DNA from 2 places in the Ornithinimicrobium sufpigmenti genome. Region 2 is predicted to be linked to the other one. Evidence: predicted binding sites of a transcription regulator. Region 2 holds the regulator's gene; the other holds the start of a gene.

Region 1 (6,536 bases), 1.5 Mb from region 2:
TCCGCGGTGAGGCATCCCGACTCACGAAGGTCGCTCATCTGCGGTTTCTTGTCGGTCCGCTGCTCCGGTCCACGGTTGAGCTGCGAGAGCGCGATGAGCGGCACCTCCAGCTCCTTGGCCAGCAGCTTGAGCGCACGAGAGAACTCGGCGACCTCCTGCTGGCGGGACTCGACCCGCTTGCCGGAGCTCATCAGCTGCAGGTAGTCGACGATGACCAGCTTGAGACCGTGCTGCTGCTTGAGCCGACGGCACTTCGCACGGATCTCCATCAGCGACATGTTCGGCGAGTCGTCGATGAAGAGCGGCGCATCGGTGATCCGCCCCTGGGTCTCTGCCAGCCGGGTCCAGTCCCGGTCCCGCATGGTGCCCTTGCGCATGTTCTGCAACGGGATCTCCGACTCCGCCGACAGCAGGCGCATGGTGATCTCGGTCCGGCTCATCTCCAGGCTGAAAACGACCGTCGGCATGCCCGCCTTGATCGCTGCCGAGCGGGCGATGTCCAGAGCGAAGGTGGAGTTGTGCGTCGGGATCATCGACCGGCCGGCCAGGTACAGGTGGTCTTCGTTGGACACCTGGATGCAGCGCACCGGCACCGAAGGCACCGGCCGCACCTCCATGATGCTCCACGTCTGCGCCTCCAGACCGCCGGGGCTCCCCGTGCGCGAGACGGTCACCGTTGCGTCGCCGTTCCGCTGCTTCCGGATGACACGGGTGGTCACGACCTGCCGCTCGCCGTCGATCGCCACCGACCACAGGTGCTCCTCATCCGCCACGATGACCGAGCCGTCGGAGAACTCCACTTCGTAGCAGCGTCGGTCCATCATGACCTCGGTCGCCGCGACCACTGTGGTCGGCCGGCCGTCGGCACCGAGCACCTCATCACCCACCGCGACCTCACCCATCGTGGTCCAGCCCTGCGGCGTGGGGAGCGGGGTGTCCAGAGCCAGGGCCTTCCCGACGGCCGGCCTGGCCGCCACGATGACCATCTGGCCTGGGTGCAGCCCGTTGGTCAGCTCGTCCAGGTCGGTGAACCCGGTCGGGACCCCCGTCATCTCCCCCGTCGCACCGGCCGCGTGCTCGATCTCGTCCATCGTGGGCTCGATGAGCTCACCCAGCGGCCGGTAGTCGTTGCCGCCCCGGGTCTCGGCCACGCCATACACCTCGGCCTGGGCGGCGTTGACGATCTCCTCGACGTCGCCGCCGGCGTAGCCGCTCTGCACGATGCGGGTGCCGGCCTCGACCAGCCGCCGCAGCACCGCTCGCTCGGCGACGATCTCGGCGTAGAAGGAGGCGTTGGCCGCGGTCGGCACCGAGGCGATGAGCTGGTGCAGGTATGCCGTGCCGCCCACCCGCTGCAGGTCGCCGCGCTTGGTCAGCTCGTCACCGACCGTGATGGCGTCGACCGGCTCCCCCCGGGCGTAGAGGTCGACGCAGGCCTCGAAGATCGTCTCGTGGGCGGGCCGGTAGAAGTCCTGGGCGCGGACGATCTCGGAGCACTCGGCGATGGCGTCCTTGGACAGCATCATCGAGCCGAGCGCGCTCTGCTCGGCGGCGACGTCCTGCGGCGGCAGCCGGTCTTCGGGTCCCCCACCGGTGTCCGGAGGTCCGTAGACCTCCATCTCGCTCAGCGCCATGCGCCTCCCTTTCCCTCCGATGACAGCCCGATGACACCAGCGGCCACCGACATACCCGCCGGTGCGGGTCACGGGACGACCCCCGCACGCGAGCGGTCGCCCCACCGTAAGCCGTCCCGCACCAGGACGCACTATCCCCCTGTGGACAGGGTGGGGACGAGGTGTGGACACCACGTGGACGACGCGCACAGCCGCCTGGGGATGGTTGTGGACATCCCTGTGGACAACATGGGAATTCTCCTCGCGTCACTGCCGTGACCTGCGCATTCGTGCTCCACACCCTGTGGACGAAAACTCGCCCGGGCGTGTCGTGACGACGGCCCTCCGGAATACTTGCACGGTCGCCGAGCGTTTGGCACTCTAGAGGTAGGAGTGCTAATCGAGCACCCCGCCACCGTTGGTTCACGTGAACGCTCGAGTGAACAAGGAGGACCAGATGATGAGCCGTTTCGATCCCTTCCGTGACATGGAGCGCCTGATGTCTGAGACGCTCCGCACCCCCGCCAGTTCGGCCATGCCGATGGATCTCTACCGCGGGGACGACTCCTTCGTCGCCAAGATCGACCTGCCCGGGGTGGACCCCAGCTCGATCGACGTGGACGTCGAGGAGCGGACCCTGACGATCCGGGCCGAGCGCCGCGAGCAGGAGGGCGTGGAGCAGTGGCTCTCGCACGAGCGCCCGTCCGGCACCTTTGCCCGCCAGCTCACCCTCGGGTACGGCGTGGCCCTGGACCGCATCGAGGCCGGCTACGAGGACGGCGTGCTGACGCTGACCATCCCCGTCGCCGAAGAGGCCAAGCCCCGCAAGATCCAGGTCGCGCACGGCGGCGGCAACCGCCTGGCCGCCGCCGAGGACGTCGGGGACATCCAGGGCGAGGTCACCTCGCGCAGCGACCACGCCGAGACCGCGCAGGCCAGCTGAGACCAGCTGAGACCAGCTGGAAGACCGAGGAGGCCGCCTGAGACCGCCACCGGACCCGCACGGGCCCGGTGACAGAATCAGCCGGTGACCACCGACGAGCAGGGATCTCCCGCGCCGACCCCGGCGCGGGAGATCCTGCGTCTGGCGGTGCCGGCGTTCCTGGCGCTGGTCGCCGAACCCCTCTTCCTGCTCGCCGACTCCGCGATCATCGGCCACCTGGGCACCGCTGCCCTGGCCGGCCTCGGGGTCGCCAGCGCAGTGCTGCTGACCGCGGTCAACCTCTTCATCTTCCTGGCCTACGGCACCACCGCGGTGGTCTCCCGCAGGCTCGGGGCCGGGGACCAGCGCGGCGCCATCAGCGCCGGGATCGACGGGCTGTGGCTCGCGCTGCTGCTCGGGGCCCTGGCCGGGTTGGCCACCGCGGTCTGGGCCGAGCCCCTCCTCGGACTCTTCGGCGCCAGCCCCGGGGTGACCGGCGAGGGCGTGACCTACCTGCGGTGGTCGGCGCTCGGCATACCGAGCATGCTGATCGTGCTGGCCGCGACCGGGGTGCTGCGCGGGCTGCAGGACACCCGGACGCCGCTCATCGCCGCCGTGACCGGCTTCAGCGCCAACGCGGTGCTGTCCCTGGTTCTGGTGCACGTCGTCGGCTGGGGGATCGCCGGGGCGGCGATCGGCTCGGTGATCGCCCAGACCGGTATGGCGGTCTACCTGCTGCTCGTGGTCGTCCGGGGTGCCCGTCGGCTGGGCTCGGAGCTGGCGCCCAGCGGCTCGGGGGTGCTCAAGGCCGCGCTGGGCGGCATACCGCTGCTGGTGCGCACGATCGCGCTGCGTGCCGCCCTGCTGCTCACCACCTGGCTCGCGGCCGGCCTGGGCGACGGCCCGCTCGCGGCCCACCAGGTGGCGATGACCGTCTGGGCGACCCTCGCCTTCGCGCTCGACGCGCTGGCGATCGCGGCCCAGGCGCTCACCGGCAAGACGCTCGGCGCCGGGGACGTGCGCGGCACCCGGGAGACCACCCAGCTGATGGTGCGGTGGTCGATCTGGTTCGGCCTGATCCTGACTGCGGTCATCCTGATCCTGCACCGCGTCATCCCCCTCGGCTTCAGCCAGGACCCCGACGTGCGGGCCGCCCTGGCGGCCGCGCTCATCGTGGTGGCCGTCGGGCAGCCCATCGCCGGGGTGGCGTTCATCCTGGACGGCGTGCTCATCGGCGCGGGCGACACCCGCTGGCTGGCCGGGGCACAGACGCTGGCCACCCTCGCCTACGTCCCCATGGTGCTCGCGGTCTGGTCGTCCGGTGTCACCGGCATCACCGGCCTGGTGTGGCTCTGGGTCGCCTTCAACGGGTTCATGCTCGTCCGCGCCCTGCTGCTGTGGGGCCGCGGCCAGGGTGACCGCTGGATGGTCGTCGGCGCCGAGCGCTGACCCGTGTCGAACGGCTGGTCTGCGGCGCGGGATGATGCAGCGCCGCCGCCGCCTGGCCGGTGCGCCGGCTCGGTATGCCGGACTCCGCCCCGCCGTACACCTGGCCTAGGGCTGGTCCGGGCTGGGGTCGTGCTCGCGCCGGCCCAGGTGGATGTCCGTGGGGGCGATCTGACCGGTGCGGAAGCCCGCGCGGCCGACCATGTGCGCACCGGCGGGGATGGTGAGCATCTGGAACACCGTGATCAGCACCAGCATCCCGACGTCCAGGCCCGCGCGGGTGCGCAGGCCGACGCCGATCATGACCAGGATGACCCCGAGGATCTGCGGCTTGGTGCCGGCGTGCATGCGGGTCAGCAGGTCCGGGAAGCGCAGCAGGCCGACTGCGGCCGCGAGGCAGAGCAGCGCCCCCAGGAGCAGACAGATGAGGCCCAGGACGTCCAGCACGTCGTACACGTTCATGACCGACCTCCTCCGTGTCCCGGTCCGCGTTCCGGGGTGGCTCGATCGGCCCGGTGCCCGTGGGACCTGCGCGGGGCGCGACGGGCGAAGCTGTGCCGGGGCGGGGCGGAGCCGCCGTCCTGGAGCCGGTCAGGTGCGGGCGCGACGAAGGGGGTGTCGCGGTCCCGGGCCACGAAACGCGCCACGGCGACCGAGCCCATGAAGCCGACCAGCGACAGGGAGATCAGCAGCGGCAGGGTGGTCCAGGCGTCGGTGAGGGCCGCGTAGGCGCCGAGGGCGCAGACCACGATGGAGACCAGCACGTCGGAGGCCACCACCCGGTCCAGCACGCTGGGGCCCAGGGTGATCCGGATCAGGCTGAGCAGGGCCGACAGGAAGAGCAGCCCGCCGATCGCCCAGGTGAGCCAGGTCTCGATGGTGTCGATGGTCATCGCGGCGTCTCCTCCTCCGATGGCTGCGTCCCCTCGTCGGCCCGGACCTCGTCGACCCGCTGACCGGTCCGCTCCCTGACCTGGGCGGCCGTCTCGGCGACCGGCCCCTCCCGGGCCGCCGTGCGCTGCGCCTGCCTGCGTCGGCGCGGGTCCAGCAGGGTCTCCGGGTCCGGGTGCAGAGCACGCAGCACCCGCGCCTCCTGGCCGCGGACCCGCCGCCGCATCGCTTCAGCTTCCTGGCGGGTACGCACGTCCAGGGCGTGGAGGGTGATGACCCGGGTCCCCGGGTCCAGCTCGATGACGACCGAGCCCGGGACGAGGGTGACCATCTCGGCGGTCAGCACCTGCAGGAGCTCGTCGTCGCCGACGAGCTCCATGTCCATGACCACCCCGCCGACGCGCCGGCCGGGACGCAGCGCCAGCCAGGCGACCTGGACGGAGGCGGTCACCAGGTCGTAGCTGAACCGGCCGACCAGGACGAGCAGGCCCCAGACGCGGGGGCGCAGCCGCATCCGCACGTGCGGCAGCGGGAAGAGGGCGAGCACCAGCACCGCGACGATGGCGCCACCGACGACCGTCACGGGGGTGACCTCGCCCCAGAGCATGACCCAGACCACGGTCAGCCACAGGACCGACCACGGGGACATCCGCCAGCTGGGGGGGTTGAAGAGTCGTCTCATCGTTAGAGTGACACCCCCGAACCGAGCACGGCCTCCAGGTATGGAGTGCGCTGCACGAGGTCGACGGCCGCGCGGCTGGCCACCCCGAAGAGGGGGCCCGCCACCACGGTCAGCGCGACGCCCACCACGACCAGCCCGGTCGTCGGCGCCAGCACCCCGAGGCCGAGCGCCGAGTGATGGCCGCCGCGCATCGGGCCCGCGCCGGTCAGCCCGGTCGCGTTCTCGGACCAGAAGGAGCGGCCCCAGACCTTGGCCACGGCATACAGGGTGAGCAGTGAGGTGACCACCGAGCCGACGACGACGGTGTAGGCCAGCCACGACCCGTCGCTGACGCCCGCCTGGATCAGCCCGACCTTGCCGAGGAAGCCGGTGAAGGGCGGGATGCCGGCCAGGTTCATCGCCGGGATGAAGAAGAGGATCCCGACGACGGGCGAGATGCGGGCCAGGTCGCCGAGGCGGGTGCTGTCGGAGGAGCCGCCGACCCGTTCCACCAGCCCGACCACGAGGAAGAGCGTGGTCTGGATGAGGATGTGGTGGACGACGTAGAAGATCGCCGAACCCAGGCCGTGGGTGGAGCCCAGCGCGATGCCGAAGAGCATGTAGCCGATGTGGCTGACGAGGGTGAAGGACAGCATCCGCTTGATGTCGTCCTGCGCGATCGCGCCCAGGATGCCCACCACCATGGTGAACAGCGCGGCCCACAGCAGCAGGTCCTCGAACCTGGACTGCGGGAAGAGCAGCGTCTGGGTCCGGATGATCGCGTAGATGCCGACCTTGGTCAGCAGCCCGGCGAAGACGGCCGTGACCGGGGCTGGGGCGGTCGGGTAGGAGTCGGGCAGCCACCCGGACATCGGGAACACCGCGGCCTTGACCGCGAAGCCGACCAGCAGCATCACGTGCAGCAGCGCCGCGGTCCCCGGGGAGATCTCCCCGACCCGCTGGGAGAGCAGGGCCAGGTTGATCGTGCCGGTGGCGCCGTACA
Region 2 (6,536 bases):
TGCGGCGCCCAGACCGAGCGTGGCCAGGCCGTAGAGGACGATGACCGCCCAGCCGGGCCACGCGACCCATACCGCCAGCGCCATCGCCACCATGAGGGTGGCGTAGATGCTCACCCCGGCCACCATGACGCGGTAGCGGTCGGTCGCCGGACCGAGGCGGCCCTGGAAGAACGAGCCGAGGGCCCACGCGATGGACGCCACGGCCAGGACCGCGCCGGCCCGGGCCGGGGAGTAGCCGTGCTCGTCCCGCAGCATCAGCGGCAGGTAGGCCTCGGCGGCGACCAGGGAGCCGCCCAGGGCGGCGCGGACCCCGATGACGGCGGGCAGGCCCCGTGCCAGGCGCAGCGAGCCCAGCGGCAGCAGCCGCCAGCTGGCCAGCCCCAGCAGGACCAGCGCGACCGCACCGATGACCCACTCCCGGCCCTGCACCGACTCGCCGGAGAGGTTGAGGACCCCGACCGCGGCCGCGGCGACGACGGCCCAGCCGATCGTGGCCGGGCGCAGGAAGGGCGCGTCGTCGCTGGGGTAGGTCCCGCGCAGGGCCGGGCGCAGCACGAGCAACGCCACCGCCACGAGGGGCGCGACACCGAGGAACACCCAGCGCCACGACAGGTAGTGCACCAGCGAGCCGGTGAGGAGCGGCCCGACCAGACCGGGCACGACCCAGGCGGCGGCGAGCAGCGAGAAGACGGCGGGGCGGGAGGCGTCCGGGACGCGCTGTGCGATGACGACGTAGAGCGCGACGGTGGACAGCCCGCTGCCCAGCCCCTGCAGCCCACGGGCGACGCTGAACAGCTCCATCGTGGGTGCCAAACCGGCGACGAGCAGGCCCAGGGCGAAGGTCAGGGTGCCGGCGATGACGACGGGTCGGGGACCGCTCCGGTCCGACCACCAGCCGCTGAGGATCATCCCGACGATGCTGGCGGCGACGGTCGCGCCGAAGGCCATGTTGTACAGGTGGTAGCCCTGCAGCGCCTCCGCGATCGTCGGCATGGCGGCCCCGACGGCGATGTACTCCAGCGCGAAGAGCGCGATGAGCGCGGTCGCCCCGATGGAGGCCGAGCGCAGCTGCGGGCCGAAGAGCGAGGGTGCGGGCCCGGTGTCGGCGCCCGTGGTGCCAGAGTCCGAGGCACCGGAGCGTGTCGTGCCGGAGCCCGTGGTGCCTGTGCTCACCGCCACCTGCCCTGGGCGTTGAGGACGGCGAGCGCGGCCGGCCCGGCGCTGGAGGCGCGCAGGACGGTCCGGCCCAGGCGGACCGGTCGGGCACCTGCCGTGGTGAGCGCGGCCAGCTCCTCCGGCGCGATCCCACCCTCGGGGCCGACGACGACCAGCACCTCTCCCTGTTCGGGCAGGGCCACCTGGGCCAGCGGTTCGTCGGCCTCCTCGTGCAGGACGAGGGTGAGCGCCGACTCGGCGACGCGCCGCACCAGCTCACCCCGGGTCGCCAGGTCGGCGACGACCGGCACGCGGACGCGGCGGGACTGCTTGGTCGCCGCCTGCACGGTCTGCTCCCACTTGCGGTGGGCCTTCTGGGCCCGCTCGGCCCGCCAGCGCACGATCGAGCGGTCGGCCTGCCATGGGACCACCTCGTCGACGTCCAGCTCGGTCGCGGCCTCGACGGCCATCAGGTCGCGGTCCCCCTTCGCCAGCGCCTGCACCAGGACGAGGCGGGGCTGCGGCTCCGGGACCGTCCACAGCGAGTCGACCGCGAGCTGGAGGGCTCCCTGGTCGGCGGCAGTGACGGTGCAGGACGCGGCGCGACCCCGACCGTCGGAGACGAGGACCCCCTCGCCGACGCCGAGACGTTGCACGTCGGCGGCATGACGTCCCTCGGGGCCGTCCAGCCGCAGGGTGCCCGGCCCACCCTCGTCGTCGGCGTCGAGACTGCCGACCGGCACGAGGAACAGGGGCGCGGTCATCACCTGCCCCTCAGGGCGTCCCAGAGCTTGCTCTTGCGGCCGTGGCCGGCGCCGTTGGCACCCATGCGACCCGTGGGACGGGTCTCGTCCCGGCTCTCGGCCAGCTGGACCAGCAGCTCGCGCTGCTCGTCGGTGAGGCGGGTGGGGACCTTGACGTCCAGGTGCAGGACGAGGTCGCCGCGGCCCTGGCCGCGCAGGTGGGTGACCCCCAGACCGGGCAGCGTGATGGTCTCGCCGGGCTGGGTGCCCGGGGCGAGGTCGATCTCCTCCAGGCCGTCGAGGGTCTCCACGGGCAGGCTGGCGCCGAGCGCAGCCGCCGTCATGGGGACCTCCAGCGTTCCGTGCAGGTCGTCGCCCCGCCGCTGGTAGGTCTCGTGCGGCTCGACCGCGATCTCGACATACAGGTCCCCCGGCTCCCCGCCGTACGGTCCGACCTCGCCCTCACCGCTGAGCTGGATCCGGGTGCCCGTGTCCACCCCGGCCGGCACCCTCAACGTCAGGTCGCGGCGGGTGCGGACCCGTCCCTCGCCCGAGCAGTCGAAGCACGGGTGCTCGATCACGTCGCCGTAGCCGCGGCAGGCCTGGCACGGGCGGGAGGTCATCACCTGACCCAGGAACGAGCGTTGGACCTGCTGCACCTCGCCGCGGCCGACGCAGACCTGGCAGGTGCGGGTGCCGGAGTCCGGCTGCGCGCCCGAGCCGGTGCAGGTCTGGCACAGCACGGCCGTGTCGATGTACAGGGTCTCCTCCCCACCGAAGACGGCGGTGGGCAGGTCGATGTCCAGCCGGACTAGGGCGTCGTGACCGCGCTGAACCCGGGCCCGCGGGCCCCGGGTGCCGGCTGCGGTGCCGCCGAAGAAGGCGTCCATGATGTCGCTGAAGGTGAAGCCCTGGCCGAACCCGCCGGTGGCGCCGCCGTAGGGGTCCTGACCCCGGTCGTAGGAGGCGCGCTTGGTCGGGTCGCCGAGGACGTCGTAGGCCTGGCTGACCCGCTTGAACTCGGCCTCGGCGTCCGCCCCGGGGTTGACGTCCGGGTGGAGCTGACGGGCCTTGCGGCGGTAGGCCTTCTTGATCTCCTCGGGAGTGGCCTCGCGCGGCACTCCAAGATCGGCGTAGTAGTCGTTCACGGCGTGGGGCGTCCTCAGCTGGTCGCGGTCGGATGGGTTCGGCAGGTGGTCTTCAGGTGGTGCTCAGGTGGTGCTCAGGTGCTGGTGCGCCGGTCGGCGCGACGGGGTGACGTTGGTCCAACGACGGGGGCGCGGCAGGTATGCCGTGAGATCCCTCACCCGTCCAGGATCTCGGCGACGTAGTGCGCCACCGCGCGGACGGCGACCATGGCCTGGCCGTAGTCCATACGGGTGGGCCCCACGACGCCCAGGTTCCCGGCACCACCGTAGGCGGTGGCGATGACAGAGGTGGTGCGCAGCGGCGCGTACGGGTTCTCGGTCCCGATCGAGACGGCGACCGTGTCGCCGTCGCCCTCGGTGATCGTGGGCACGGCCTGGAGCAGCCGCAGCAGCACCACGTGCTCCTCCAGCGCCTCCAGGACCTGGGACAGGGTGGTCGGGAAGTCGCTGCCGACCCGGGCCAGGTTGGCGGTGCCGGCCAGCACGACCCGCTCCTCGGTGCTCTCCTCGGTGGCGTCGGCCAGGGCTCGCGCGACCGCGTCGGCGAGCGGCCGGTCCTCGGGCGGCATCCGCTCGGTCACCGCGGCCAACCGCGCCGGCACAGCGGTCAGCGGCTGGCCGACGGCCTGCTCGTTGACCAGGTTGCGCAGCCCTGCGACCAGCTCGGCCTCGACGCCCAGGTCGCGACCGGTCTCCACCATGCGCTGCTCGACGCGGCCGGTGTTGACGATGAGCACGACCATGAGGCGGGTCCCGCCGACCGGGACCAGCTCGATGTGCCGCACGGTGGACCGGGTCAGGCTCGGGTACTGCATGACGGCGACCTGCTGGGTCAGGCCCGCCAGGAGCCGGGTGGTGCGGGCGACGACGTCGTCCAGGTCCACCGCACCCTCCAGGAAGCGCTCGATGGCCGCGCGCTCGGCCTTGCTCATCGGCTTGACCTGCTGCAGCCGGTCCACGAAGAGCCGGTAGCCGGCGTCGGTGGGGATCCGTCCGGCGCTGGTGTGCGGTGCCGTGATAAGGCCCTCGTCCTCCAGCGCCGCCATGTCGTTGCGCACGGTCGCGGCCGAGACCCCGAGCTGATGGCGCTCCAGCAGGGCCTTGGACCCGACCGGCTCGGAGGTGCGCACGTAGTCCTGCACGATCGCCCGCAGCACCTCCAGACGACGCTCCTCGCTCATGGCTCCTCCCTCCGCCGCTGGCACTCTGCATACCTGAGTGCCAAGTCTACCCGGGGCACGCAAACCGAACCTCCCCTCGACCGAGCGCACGCTCCTCACCGACCAAGCGCACGTTTCGCACCGACCAACGACGCGGTCCGCCCATGGGCGGGCAAACCGTGCGCCCGGTCGGGGCCAGCCCGGGAGAACCGTGCGCCCGGTCGGGGCCCGACCGGGAGAACCGTGCGCCCGGTCGGGGGAGGGCGAGACTCAGTCGACCTGGCGGGGGTGGGTCATGTCGATCGGCACGACCCAGGCGTCGAACTCCTCCTCGGACAGGTGACCCGAGGCGATCGCGGACTCGCGCAGGGTCAGGCCCTCCTTGTGGGCGTGCTTGGCGATCGCTGCGGCCTTGTCGTAGCCGATGTGCGGGTTGAGCGCGGTGACCTGCATGAGGTTGCTGGCCAGGTTGGCCTCGATCGTGGCGTTGTCGGGCTCCAGGCCCACGGCGCAGCCGTCGTTGAACGCACGGCAGCCGTCGCCGATGAGCCGGATGCTCTCCAGCACGGCGTGGACCATGACCGGCTTGTAGACGTTGAGCTGGAAGTTGCCCTGGGTGCCGGCGAAGGCGACAGTGGCGTCGTTGCCGAAGACCCGGGTGGCGACCATGGTGAGGGCCTCGGACTGGGTGGGGTTGACCTTGCCCGGCATGATGCTCGACCCCGGCTCGTTCTCGGGGATGACCAGCTCGCCGATGCCGTTACGGGGGCCGGAGGCCAGCCAGCGCACGTCGTTGGCCATCTTCATCAGGGCGCCGGCCAGGGTGCGCAGGGCGGCGGAGGTCTGCACGAGGGCGTCGTGGGCCGACAGCGCAGCGAACTTGTTCTCCGCGGACACCAGCTCGAAGCCGGCCTCCTCCCCCATCTTCTGCGCGGCCAGGTCACCGAAGCGGGGGTGAGCGTTGAGCCCGGTGCCGACGGCGGTGCCGCCGATCGCCAGCTCCCGCAGGCCGTCCCCGGCGTGCCGCACCTCGCGCATCGCGTAGTCGATCTGGGCCACCCAGCCACCGATCTCCTGCCCCAGGGTGATCGGGGTCGCGTCCTGAAGGTGGGTGCGGCCGACCTTGACGACCCCGGCGAACTCCTCCGCCTTGGCGGCCAGCGTGTCCCGCAGCAGGGTCACGTCCCCCTCGAGCCGGTCCCGCAGCTCCAGCAGCACCGCGATGTGCATGGCCGTCGGGAAGGTGTCGTTGCTGCTCTGCCCACGGTTGACGTGGTCGTTGGGGTGGACCGGCGTCTTGCTGCCCATCTCGCCACCAGCCAGCTCGATGGCCCGGTTGGAGATGACCTCGTTGCTGTTCATGTTGCTCTGGGTGCCCGAGCCGGTCTGGAAGACGACCAGCGGGAAGTGGTCGTCCAGGTCCCCCGCGATCACCTCGTCGGCGGCGCGGACGATGAGGTCGGCCACGTCCTGCGGCAGCTCACCGAGCTCGGCGTTGGCCTGGGCGGCGCCCTTCTTCAGGATGCCCAGGGCCTTGATGACCGGGCGGCCCCAGACAAAGGTGTCCCGGCCGATCGGGAAGTTGTGGATGCTGCGCTGCGTCTGCGCGCCCCAGTAGCGGTCGGCGGCGACCTCGACCTGCCCCATGCTGTCCGTCTCGATGCGTGTCTGGCTCATGGCCTCATCGTAGGAGGGCCCACCTCTGGCGCCGTCGCCGCGCCCGTCGCCGCACCCGTCGGTCCGCTGTCGTCGCACCTCCCGCGTGCACTGCCGCGCCCCCACCGCCCCGCGCGCCTCACCCGTCCCAGCGGTCGCACCGCCTAGCGTCGGACGGCGTGATGGACAGGTATGGAGCAGACGTGCTGAGCGGGGACTGGCGGGCGCCGAGGCGCGGTCGCGCCCGGGAGGTCGAGGCGCAGACCGGGCTGGTGGTCGAGGACGTCGACACCGGCTGGTGCGGGGCCGTCGTGCGGGTGGAGAAGGCCGGCGGGATGCAGGTGGTGCACCTGGAGGACCGCCGCGGCAGGGTCAAGGGCTTCCCGCTCGGGCCGGGCTTCCTCCTCGACGGCGCCCCTGTCGTCCTCACCGCCCCCACGGCCGAACGCCGGGCCCAGGTCGCAGCGGCCAAGCAGGCGGCCAGCCGGACCGCCAGCGGGTCGGTACGCGTCGACGGTCAGGCCGCTCGCGTGGCCAGCGGCTCCCGGATCTGGGTCGAGGGCCGGCACGACGCAGAGCTGGTGGAGAAGGTCTGGGGCGACGACCTGCGGGTCGAGGGGGTCGTGGTGGAGATGCTGGACGGTGTCGATGACCTGGCGGCCGAGATCCGGCGC

What was found. Region 2 encodes HrcA, which represses chaperone genes, less so after heat shock. Its sites were predicted from a motif close to TTNGCACTCGNNNNNNNCGAGTGCNAA; they were not measured.
Region 1: a site for HrcA is predicted at 1,987-2,013, ahead of ESZ52_RS18765 (Hsp20/alpha crystallin family protein). Genes of this name have one in related genera too.

The regions. Positions count from the first base shown of each region.
Region 1 is NZ_CP036403.1:4,101,257-4,107,792, forward strand. Features, by position in the region: gene ESZ52_RS18760 (replicative DNA helicase) at 1-1,634, opposite strand, end outside; gene ESZ52_RS18765 (Hsp20/alpha crystallin family protein) at 2,071-2,556, shown strand; gene ESZ52_RS18770 (MATE family efflux transporter) at 2,641-3,984, shown strand; gene mnhG (monovalent cation/H(+) antiporter subunit G) at 4,090-4,443, opposite strand; gene ESZ52_RS18780 (MrpF/PhaF family protein) at 4,440-4,874, opposite strand; gene ESZ52_RS18785 (Na+/H+ antiporter subunit E) at 4,871-5,554, opposite strand; gene ESZ52_RS18790 (Na+/H+ antiporter subunit D) at 5,557-6,536, opposite strand, start outside.
Region 2 is NZ_CP036403.1:2,593,322-2,599,857, forward strand. Features, by position in the region: gene ESZ52_RS11875 (MFS transporter) at 1-1,173, opposite strand, end outside; gene ESZ52_RS11880 (16S rRNA (uracil(1498)-N(3))-methyltransferase) at 1,170-1,919, opposite strand; gene dnaJ (molecular chaperone DnaJ) at 1,919-3,046, opposite strand; gene hrcA (heat-inducible transcriptional repressor HrcA) at 3,202-4,227, opposite strand; gene fumC (class II fumarate hydratase) at 4,477-5,883, opposite strand; gene ESZ52_RS11900 (DUF3097 domain-containing protein) at 6,042-6,536, shown strand, end outside.